Regions from separate parts of the uncultured Halovibrio sp. genome, predicted to be linked through region 2. Evidence: riboswitches for the same ligand, from Rfam matches in the RefSeq annotation. Region 2 holds a riboswitch; the other holds the start of a gene.
What was found. Region 2 has a riboswitch for cobalamin ahead of QZ501_RS01470 (cobalt-precorrin-5B (C(1))-methyltransferase). Riboswitches for the same ligand answer to the same signal wherever they lie in the genome.

Region 1 (5,496 bases), on a different contig from region 2:
TGGCGGGCGCACGCACATAATCGAAATAGACCCAGACCCAGTAGAAGAAGCGCACCCTGAGACGCCCGTAGAGGACGGTGAACAGCCCCATGAGCCCAGCAATGGCGCCCGACGCCCCGAGCATGCCGGTTGGTGTGCCCCAGTGGACCGCCAGGGACAGGGCCGAGCCTCCAAGCCCCGCCATCAGGTAGGCCGCCAGGAACAGACCCGGCCCGAGCGCGCCTTCCACCAGAATGCCCAGCAGCAACAGGAACAGCATGTTACCAACCAGGTGCCCCACACCACCGTGCAGGAACATGTGGCTGAGCAGGGTCACCGGCTCCACATCGTCATAGTGCATCATGTACTGGCGCGTAAAGCTCTGGTCCATGAGCCGTTCAAACTCGGCCCTGTCGGCCTGCCAGTCGGCATACCGGTCGCTGTCCGGGTCAATGATGTCGCCGGATCGCAGCGCCGGCAGGAAATCCGGATGGGATTCCACCATGCGCGAGCGGGCAAGCGCGATGCGCCGGGCTGCCACATCATTCTCCGCCGCCCTGTCGAGCTGTTCCATCTGGTTGCGGAATTCCATTTCATAGCCGGGAACGAACTCCTCCAGCCAGGCCCACTCCCGCTTCTCGAGGCCACTCTCCTGATAGTACGAGGCCGCCTGCTGCATGACTTTGGTGTCGCCACCTTGAAAGATGGCGAACACGGCACCATTCAGGATTACCAGCAACAGGGTTACGAGCGGAAAGTTCTTCCGCGAAACAGCTTTATGGAGCGGAATGATCAGCATGGTTGGGCGTCCTTTTCTGTGTCCGGCTTCCTTTGGACCCGGGTCCGGGGAGAGCATAGCCCATTAACCGCCCGTAGCCAGCCCCGATCCCACTGACGGGATCCGTACATCACCACAGCGTGATCACCCACACGAACAGACAGGGGGAAACCCATGAAGATCCTGATGGTCCTGACATCGCACAGCGACATGGGCAACACCGGCCACAAGACCGGTTTCTGGCTGGAAGAGTTCACGGCACCCTACTACGCATTCCGCGATGCCGGAGCCGAGGTGACACTGGCCAGCCCCGCGGGCGGTCAGCCTCCGGTTGACCCCAACAGCGAGGCGGACGATGCCCAGACCGAGACCACTCGCCGCTTCCAGACGGATGAGGACGCGAAAACAGCGCTCGCGACGACACAGAAACTCTCGGACCTGTCGATCGATGGGTTCGATGCCGTCTTCTACCCCGGCGGCCACGGCCCGCTCTGGGACCTGGCGGAGGACGCCGACAGCATCCGTCTGATCGAGAACGCCGCCAGCCAGGACAAGGTGATCGGTGCTGTCTGCCACGCCCCTGGCGTCTTCCGGCACGTTAAGGGTGCGAACGGCGAACCGCTGGTCAAGGGCCGGGAGGCAACCGGTTTCACCAATACCGAAGAGGAAGCAGTGGGTCTTTCCGAGGTCGTGCCCTTCCTGGTGGAGGACATGCTGGAGGCCAATGGCGCGGATTACCGCTGCGGGGATGACTGGAGTTCGTTCGTGGTCCGCGACGGCAGACTGGTAACCGGCCAGAATCCGGCCTCATCCGAGGAAACCGCGAAAGCGGTCCTGAATACCCTGAAGCAGTAACGGGCCCGTCTGGGCCCGTTCAGGGTTACTGGGTGGTGTTGTAGACGTAGGAGTCGACCGTGCCGTCCTCGTTGAAACGCACCACCAGGTCCGTGGTTTCCGCTTCACGGAAGGCGGACCAGCGGTACTTGGCATAGGTCCAGGTCCGCTTGCCGTCTTCGAGACCAGTGCGCCACGGATCGCCGAACATGGCTTCAATGTCCGAGCGGGTCGTCTCGCCGACATTGATCTCTTCCACCTTGTGAGTGGCAAAGTCTTTGCCGACACTGGCGCAACCGGCAGCCACGAGCATCACACCTGCCAGAAACACGCCTGCGAACTGCTTGCCTGTGCGCATTACACTACTCCCTTTACGGATGTCGCCCCTATCCTACCCAGAGCCTTCCGGCACTGAAAGTCACGACCAATTGCCGTTTATTCATTCCGCTACCACTTGCTTTGGGTCGCCCTGCTGACCTACATTGGTCGCGTTCCGCAGCGAGGGGAACTCCGGTGAGAATCCGGGGCTGTCGCGCAACGGTATGGTGGTTCCGCCACTAAGCCCGATTACCTCCTCGGAACAGAGACTGGAGCCTTCGCGTCAAGGGTGAAAGGTCGGAAAGGGCACTGCACCACTACCATCCCGTGCCCCTACCCTCCGTTTCGACTCCGCGTTGGCTTCTCCAAAAATCCTCTGAAAGACTCAAGGAGAAGCCCGTGTTGGAAGCTACCATCCATTCCAATCCCGAATCCGTTCATACCGCCGGTATACACACCAGCGCTGAAACCGCTGGCCTGGACACCCTTATCCTGCAGAGCAGGCTGACCCGCAGCGCCCGGCGCCTTCTGGAAGCCATGGGGGTGCGCATTGAACCGGTGCGCTGGGACAGGATCGCCGGCCCCGCCGTCTACCGCCTGGCCTGCGCACAGCGCCGCCCTGTTCTCCACTGGCTGCCGCCCGAGGCCTCCGAGATGCTGATGGAGGATCTGCGCCGCGAGGAGGATGACCCGCGCACGCCGGAATGGGCCCATGACCTGCTTCGCCGCCAGCGTGCCGGCACCCTGCTGGACATGGATGACGGCATCGAGTTCGGGGACGACGGCATCGATGCCGGCCTCGTCCTGCATGATCTGCTGCGCCATCCCGGCGCCTGAACCAGCCGCCGGTCTCTGCGCTACATTCCGTCACAGGGATGGTGACGATGCTCACACTCTGTAATCGGCGCTGACAGCCATTCGGGAGTAGGCTGAATTGAGGCTTGCGACCAAACCAACAGGGAGGTTTGGCAATGGTGATGTCCGGCGGCTACCAGGCCCAGTCTTCTCATACCCTGATGCGGGTAGGGCTGGGCTCTATCGTCCTGCTGCTGGTTCTGGCGTTCGGGGCCGCCACGGCCCTGATTGAGTTCAAGACCGGGGTGCGCGCCTACGCGACCGGAGAAAGCCTCTGGTCCAAGGGGCGGCAGGCCGCCGTCTACCACCTGAACCGATACACAGAGACCGACGACCCGGCACACCTGAACCAGGCCCGCGAGGGCCTGGTAACGCCGCTGGCCTACCGCAAGGCACGCCAGGCGATGACCGCATCGCCCATGAAGGCCCAGCGCGCTGCCGAGATGTTCCGGGAGGGAGGCAGCCATCCCGATGACATTCCCCGCCTGATCAACGTGTACCGCTACATGGGGTATTCGAGCCTGTTCCATTCCCCACTGCAGATCTGGCGGGATGCGGACCCGCATATCCTTCGTCTCGAGGAGATCCTGACGCTGCTGTCGGAGGACGAGATCGACAGCGCCGAATACCCCAACCTCCGGGACGAGGTCGACCGCATCAACCAGGAGCTGGTGGCCATGGAGTCCGACTTCTCCTCGAGCCTGGGCCGCATCGACCGCACCCTGAACGGGCTCCTCCTGCTGACCGTGGCCACGGTTCTGGCGCTGGCCGGCGTGCTGGTGACAATGCTGTTCGTCAGTGCCGCAAGGCGCATGGCCCGGACCGAGGATGAGCTGCGCACCACACTGGAACACGCAGCCGTGGGCATGGCCCGGCTTTCGCTTTCCGGCATCATCCGCTCGGCCAACCAGCGCTTCGCCCAGACCCTGGGTTATCCCCAGGATTCCCTGGAAGGCATGCAGCTGGACCAGCTTCTGCTGCTCAATGAAGGCGAAACCGCCCTGGATATGCCGAGCCTGCGCCACAGGGTCCTGCGTCACGGCACATGGACTCTGACCCGCGATGAACCCTGGACCCGGGAGGACGGTACGCCACTCTGGCTGGAATTCACCTTCAGCGCGGTACGCGACCACCGCGGCCGTATCGCGGACTATATCGTGGTGGTGGACGACATTTCCCACCACCGGAGCCAGGTGGAGAAGCTCAGCTATGAGGCCAGCCACGACTCACTGACCGGGGCCATCAACCGCCGGGAATTCCTCAACCGTCTGGCCATCTGCCTGGAGAACACCGGTTACGAACGCAGTCGCCATGCCCTGTGTTTTGTGGACCTGGACTATTTCAAGGAGATCAATGACACCCACGGCCACCAGGCCGGGGATGACTGTCTCATCCAGCTGTGCCGGATCATCCGCGCCCAGCTGCGCGAAGGCGATATCCTGGCCCGCCTGGGTGGCGATGAGTTTGCCCTCATCTTCACCTACTGCCCCGTGGATGTGGCCGAACGCCTTGCCGAGGAACTGCGGCAACGGATCGCGGATCACATCTTCAGCTCCGGCAGTATCACTTTCAGGCTGAGCGCTTCCATCGGCGTTACCGAAATCCGCAGTCATCACGGGGATCCGGAATCCGTCATGGAGGCCGCCGACCGGGCCTGCTACGGCGCCAAGGAGCACGGGCGCAATCACGTCTACGTTGTCAGCCTGGATGACCCGGATACCGAAAAGGCTCCCCGCGGCTCTTGAACGCCACCGGTCGATCAGGGAAAGTATGCGTCATGACTCTGGACGCACAGCTTGTAGACACAGCCCGGGCAATGAACGCCACGGGCCTCAATCAGGGGCGGTCCGGCAATGTCAGCGCCCGTTGCGGCGATGGCATGCTGATCACGGCCTCCGGATGCCATTTCGACGACATCACGCCGGAACACCTGGTGGAAACCGACCTGGATGGCCGCTGGCGCGGCCCTCTCAAACCCTCCAGCGAGGCCTCTTTCCATGCCGCCATCTATCGCCAGCGCCCGGATGCCGGTGCCGTTATCCACGTGCACTCTCCCTGGGCCATGAGCCTGGCCTGTCTGCACCGCCGCATTCCCCCCTTCCATTACATGGTTGCGGTGGCCGGTGGCACGGACATCCCCGGCATCCCCTACGCCACCTTCGGCACAGAAGAGCTGGCGCAGCACGTGGCCCAGGGGCTCGCGGACCGGGATGCCTGCCTGATGGCCAACCATGGGCAGGTGGCACTGGCGGACACGCCGGCCGCGGCGCTGGAACTGGCGCAGGAGGTGGAGCACCTGGCCCGCAGCTACGGGCAGCTGCTGCCCATCGGCGAACCGGTGCTTCTGGATGATGATCGGATGGCGGAGGTTCTGGGCCGGTTCAGCAGTTATCGCCGCAACGCCCAGACCACCGGAACCTAAGACGACACGATGTGCTGCAGCCCGCTGCACTCGACCATGGGGTCATCACAGTTCACCACGATGTCCGAGTGGGCCAGCACGTAGCTCTTGCCGGTGATGGTGTTCTCCACCACCTGGTGCGGGCCTTCCTGGTGGACGCCGGTGAAATTGCCGATGAAACCGGTCTCGCGCAGGGAGACCGTCTCAAGACGGTCACCGGGCTGAATACGGCCTTCGTAGTGCATCAGCGCCAGGCGTGCAGAGGTGCCAGTGCCGGTCGTGCTGCGACAGATCACTCCCGGATGCACATAGGTGGTGGAGCGGGAGCGGT
Region 2 (5,496 bases):
GACGGCGCGGCAACGTCATCGTGGGCGCCGGGGCTGCTGCGGCCCAGGTGCTGCGTGAGGGCGGGCTCGCGGTCGACCCACGTCCAGTGGAAGGGCGCCATCGACAGCAGCCCGCTGAACACCCAGGTGGTGGCCAGCGCGCCGAAGGTCAGCCCCAGGTAATGATGCCACCGGAACCAGCCACGGAACGGGCTTATCCCGCCCCGACGTTTGTTGCGGCGCATCAGTATGAGCCCCAGAACCACGCCGCTGAGGCAGGCCAGAGTACCGATGCCGGAGAGCCAGAGGACCACCTGGCGCCAGAGCCCGGACAGATCCCGCAGCTGGGTGGGATAGATCCAGTGGATGACCGGCCCGGCATAGCCCCAGACCCGTTCGTGGAAGGTGGTGCTGTGGATCACCTCGCCGGTGGGCCGGGACAGATACAGGTGCGTGCCGGCTTCATCCGACAGGGCCACTCGCCACAACGGCGCCGGTGCCCGGACGTGGCTGTTGACGGTCCACTGGTCCGGGCCGTCCAGTTGCGTGATCGAGGCCACCCCGCTGCCGGAAAGGGAGTCGGCCCGTTCCACCGCCTGCTCCCGGTCCAGCGGGGGCGCGGGCTCACCCGTGTCGGCGAAGGCACTGTGCCACTGGCCGTCGTCGTCCATCGCGTGCAGGCGCGGGCGTTCACCCGGCCGGTTGATGCGAAGCCCTTCGGGATCGTCCAGACCCAGCCGGGCAAGCGCCTGTGATGGCGCCACAGTCAGCTCACTCATCGCCAGCGGCTGCAGCCAGGCCATGCGTTCATGGTCCGGGGTCCTCGGGTAACCTTCGAACATCATGACGATCCCCGAGGCGAACCACAGCAGCAGGATCAGGCTCATCCCGAGCCCGAGATAGCGGTGGAGCGGGATGAGCCAGCGCAGGGTGCGTTGCTTTAGCGGCCCTGTCATCAGAAGCTCCGGCTGTATTCAAGCTGGACGTTGCGGGGCGGGCCCAGGGTCTCCAGCCGGTAGGGATCGCCCTTGGAGGGCGTGGCCTGAGCGACCCCGTTGGCATATTGCCTGTCCCTCAGGTTCTCCAGGCGCAGGGTGATCCGGTGGGCGCCATCGGCTCCGAATTGACGCCAGGCGCTGGCGCTCAACAGGGTGTGATCGCCGTAGGATTGCCTGCCGATGTCCGCCGTTGTGGTGGCGACTTCGCCGGTGTGGCGGGCGTTGAGCTGCCAGCCCTGGTCATTGCCCTGCCAGCTGAGTGTGGCGTTGGCATGCCATTCGGGGATGTCGGCGATCTGTTCATCGCTGCCCCCTTCGCGGGCATCAGCCCAGGTGGCGTTTAAGTCCAGCTGCCAGCCGCGGTCGCCGCCCAGATTGAGCATCGCCTCAGCGCCGTGCACCCGGACCGTCCGATTACTGTTGGCGTACTGGCCATCCTGAACCGTGATGAGGTTGTCGATTTCGCGGTAAAAGCCCCCCAGATGCCATTCGACGGGCCTGCCGATGTGTCCGGTCAGTGACACATTGCTGTTGATGCTTTCCTCCGGCTCCAGGTTTTCATTCCCGGCCGGGAAGTCCTCGTCAATCACGAACATCTCAAAAGCCGAAGGCAACCGGAAGTTGGTGCCGACACTGGCTTTCAGGTTGAGGTCCCGGGACAGCGGTTGCTTCAGGCTGATGTTCCAGATGCTGTGATCATCGGCGAAGTTGGAGTGGTTGTAGCGGGCGCCCAGGGCCAGGTGGGTACTGGGTGAAAAACTCAGGTGTGGCCGGTACTGGACAAAGCCTGCGGTGACAGCCTCGGTCTTACCATCAATGCGCAGCGAGTAATCCTCGCCCTGGTAGCGCTGGTAATCCACGCCGCCCAGAAGCTGCGAGCCGCCGTCGGTCGTGTGACGGCCGGTCAGGTTGATGCCGTAGTCATCAAATCCCCACTCCGCGCGGTCGCTGATGAGTGTGATGTTGCGATCCGCGTCCATGTTCAGGCGGGTGTAGTCGGTCCACCAGTCGTGCCAGTAGGCTTTGATGAAGTAACCGTTCTGTTCATTCACCTGGTGATCCCACTTCAGGGAGACAATGTGCTCGTCGCGGTCGTTGACCGCCTTGAAGTTGTTGGAGGCCCGGGAGAAGTCAGCTTCAACATCGTTGCGAAGCACAAGCACATTCAGCGATTGGCCTGTGCCCGCATCCAGCTGGTAGCGACCACCGTAGGAGCTGCGGGTAAAGCCGCGTTTCTGGCGTCGGGCGCTGTCCTGAAGTGCGGTATCGCGGTAGGGCTGATAGCCGTCTGAATGGTCGTGCTCACCGAACACCAGCCAGCGCCCATAGTCATTGCGGTTGCTTACATGGCCGGCGAGGCGGCGGTCACCCAGTGACCCGATGGCACCGGTGAGGGTGCCCCCTGAATCCTTTTCAGGTTTACGCAGCACAATGTTCACAACACCGGCCACCGCCTGGGTGCCGTAGAACAGGCCCTGGCCGCCCTTAAGGATCTCAATGCGCTCCACCATATGAGTGCTGATGGAATCCAGCGGCGAGGTGCTGCCGAACAGCCGGTTATTGATGCGGACACCGTCCACCAGCCAGAGCACATCCTGGCTACGTGAGCCCTGGATGGCGATGTCGGCGTAGTCACCGCGGCCGGTCTTGGGACTCAAGTAGACGCCGGGCACGTTTCCCTGGAGTGCCTGACCGACATCGCTGATGCCGGTCCGTTCGAGCTCCTGAGCGTCGATGACTTCCAGTTCCGCGCCGTAATCGGACAGCTCCGAGGGAAGGGTTTCTTCAAGGGCAGAACCCTGGACTACCAGCTCGTCCAGTGCCATATGGTGATCAGCCCCGAGCGCGGACACTGGGGATACAAGGGCGAGTAGTAGACAGAGTCGTTTCATACAAGGTGCTCCAGCACTGAATCCATTAGTGATGGAGCCCTCACGCGGGCAGGCCGACAGGGGGTCAGCGGTTGTAACACCGGTCCGTTGGCGGCCCGAACACCTCAATCGCGAAGGCTCGGCTTCCGGCCCTTCAGTAATGTGGACCGGGCTTCGGCAGGTCTTCGGACTCAGGGGCGGGCGCCATTGCCTGGCGCTGGCCTTGGATCACGGCTTCCCATCCGGTCAGGACAGTGCCCGGGTTACCCCCTGTGATCCTTGTTCCCCAATACCGCTGCGCGTCAGTCCCGGACTCTCACCGGGTTCCCCAGCGCTCCTCGTGGAGCGCTGACCGAAGCGTCGGGGAGCCTAGGAAAGTCGCTGATGAAAGTCAAAGGCGGTTGGTGTCAGTTTGACCAGGCGGTGGCAATCCTCTAGGATTCGATCCTCTTTCGTCCCTGGGTGGTCAGCATTCGTTCGGATGCCTGGCTGAAACGGGAACCCGGTGAGAGTCCGGGACTGCCCCCGCAACGGTGAATGCTGGGCGCGGATCATACCCCGCCACTGTGATGGTGCCATCATGGGAAGGCGATCCGCCCGAACCGATCAGGTTCCAGCATGAGTCCGGAGACCGGCCCAGTGGGAACAGCATCGAGCGCGCGGCGGGCGCGCTGGTGACGCTGGCTGACCCGTAACCGACCCATGCGTCCTGAAACCCCGGAACACAACGGCCCACTTCGACAGGGGCTATCCACCGGTGCCTGTGCCACGGCCGCCTCGGTAGCTGCCGCGCGTGCGTTGCTGGCGGGTGTTGAGGAGCGATGCGTAAGTATCCGGTTGCCCCGAGGCGAGGAGCCGGCCATGACTATCGAGGACCTGGCGGTGACCGGCGTAGCCGCCACCGCCGGCGTCATCAAGGACGCCGGGGATGATCCCGACGCCACCCATGGTGCGCGGCTCTGGGTACGCCTGGAGCTGGGGAGTGAGCCGGGCGTACGCTTCCATGCCGGGGAAGGGGTGGGTACCGTGACCCGTTCCGGTCTGCCGATAGCCGTGGGCGAAGCCGCCATCAATCCGGTGCCCCGGCGCCTGATCGCCGAACACCTTGACTCCATCGCGGCAGATACCGCCTACGAAGGCGGCTTCGATGTCAGCGTCGGCATCGACGACGGTGAGGCCGACGACGTGATTCACGCGTTCACGCCGGAGGGCGGCCGTCCGGAACCGCTCCGGGTTGCCCGATTGGCAGCGCGGGGACTGGTCGAGATGGAGTGAATCACGTAGCGGGAGCGCCCGCCCGGAGACAGTGTGACACTGGCCGCCGAGACAACGGGCGGATCGGAGTCACTACTTCAGCTACCGCAGCTGGGTTATTATCTATAGCTAAATTGAGGACAGGATTTCGTAACTGTCTGAGTGGTAGCAATGTCCTATTTTGTCCTGTTTTAGCGATAGCTAAAGACAGACTGATCGTCCGAGGCTGTATACGTAGAAACACAATGGCAGAAAGCAGAACGCAGGCGAGGAACACTGTAGAGCCCGCAGAAACGAACGAACAGACGAATATCAACAGTAGTGTGACCCGGTACGAAGGCGATCAGCCGACAGAGCACAGCGTCTACGGCACGCGCCAGCAGGACAGCCAACTCATGTTCTTCGACGGGCAGGTCCCCGACGCGGAAACGGTTCGCAGCGGCGATGTCCGGGAACAGACGCTGGCCGTGCTCGATCAGATTCGTGCCATGGCCGCCGAATCCGGTCTCGAATCGCGTGACCTGATGCGGACGACGGTGTACCTCACGGAGATGGACCAGCTGGAAGGTGTCAAGCAGGCGTACGCGGCGTTCTTCGACGGGCAGCGACCGTCACGGACCGTCGTCGGTGTCGCAAGCCTACCGAACGATGCGGCGGTGCAGATCGAAGCGACGGGCGTAAAGCGGTAATCGGTGGCGAATCTGGGCAGCTATTGTCACTGAACCCAGCGGAACCGGATTCCGGCCGGAAGCCTGGCGACGGACCGCTGCGTTTGAGAGCCCCCGGTGCAAACGACGGGACATGGAGCAGATGGACGGCCTCGACGTCGTCGGCTGTGAGCGCTGTGACGAGCTCTGTCGCTCGCGCTCGCGAATCGTCAACGGCGTCGGCCCCGCGGACGCGGACCTGCTGTTCGTCGGCGAGGCCCCCGGCGCGAACGAGGACGAGGAAGGCGAGCCGTTCGTCGGACGTTCGGGGAGTATCCTCGACGACGCGCTCCGCGATGCGGGGCTGGCTCGCGCCGACGTCCGGATCACGAACTGCGTTCGGTGCCGTCCGCCGGACAACCGCGATCCGACGAGCGACGAGCTCGCGAACTGCCGCGGGTACCTCGAACGGGAGCTCTCCCTTCTGGATCCCGAACTGGTCGTGACGCTCGGGAAAGTACCCTCCGAACACCTGCTGGATCGCTCGGTCGCGGTCACCAAGGAAGCCGGCGACGTCGTCGACGTTCGTCTCGGCGATCGCTCCTACCGCACTATCGTGTCGGTCCACCCCGCGGCGACGCTGTACGACGGCAGCCAGCGGGAGACGTTCTTCGAGACCATCGCGCACGCGGCCGACCTCGCGGGCGTGAGCGAGCGCGACGGCGGCCAGTCGAACCTGGGATCCTT

Region 1: another riboswitch for cobalamin. It lies ahead of QZ501_RS11285 (hypothetical protein); the one in region 2 lies ahead of QZ501_RS01470 (cobalt-precorrin-5B (C(1))-methyltransferase).

What each region holds. Positions count from the first base shown of each region.
Region 1 is NZ_CAJXMA010000060.1:5,422-10,917, forward strand. It holds gene QZ501_RS11270 (rhomboid family intramembrane serine protease) at 1-778, opposite strand, end outside; gene QZ501_RS11275 (type 1 glutamine amidotransferase domain-containing protein) at 932-1,612, shown strand; gene bamE (outer membrane protein assembly factor BamE) at 1,638-1,949, opposite strand; cobalamin riboswitch at 2,035-2,185, shown strand; gene QZ501_RS11285 (hypothetical protein) at 2,309-2,746, shown strand; gene QZ501_RS11290 (sensor domain-containing diguanylate cyclase) at 2,881-4,509, shown strand; gene QZ501_RS11295 (class II aldolase/adducin family protein) at 4,542-5,186, shown strand; gene QZ501_RS11300 (proline racemase family protein) at 5,183-5,496, opposite strand, start outside.
Region 2 is NZ_CAJXMA010000003.1:10-5,505, reverse strand. It holds gene QZ501_RS01480 (PepSY domain-containing protein) at 1-935, opposite strand, end outside; gene QZ501_RS01475 (TonB-dependent receptor) at 935-2,869, opposite strand; cobalamin riboswitch at 3,007-3,220, opposite strand; cobalamin riboswitch at 3,292-3,503, shown strand; gene QZ501_RS01470 (cobalt-precorrin-5B (C(1))-methyltransferase) at 3,551-4,123, shown strand; gene QZ501_RS01465 (RidA family protein) at 4,348-4,791, shown strand; gene QZ501_RS01460 (uracil-DNA glycosylase) at 4,913-5,496, shown strand, end outside.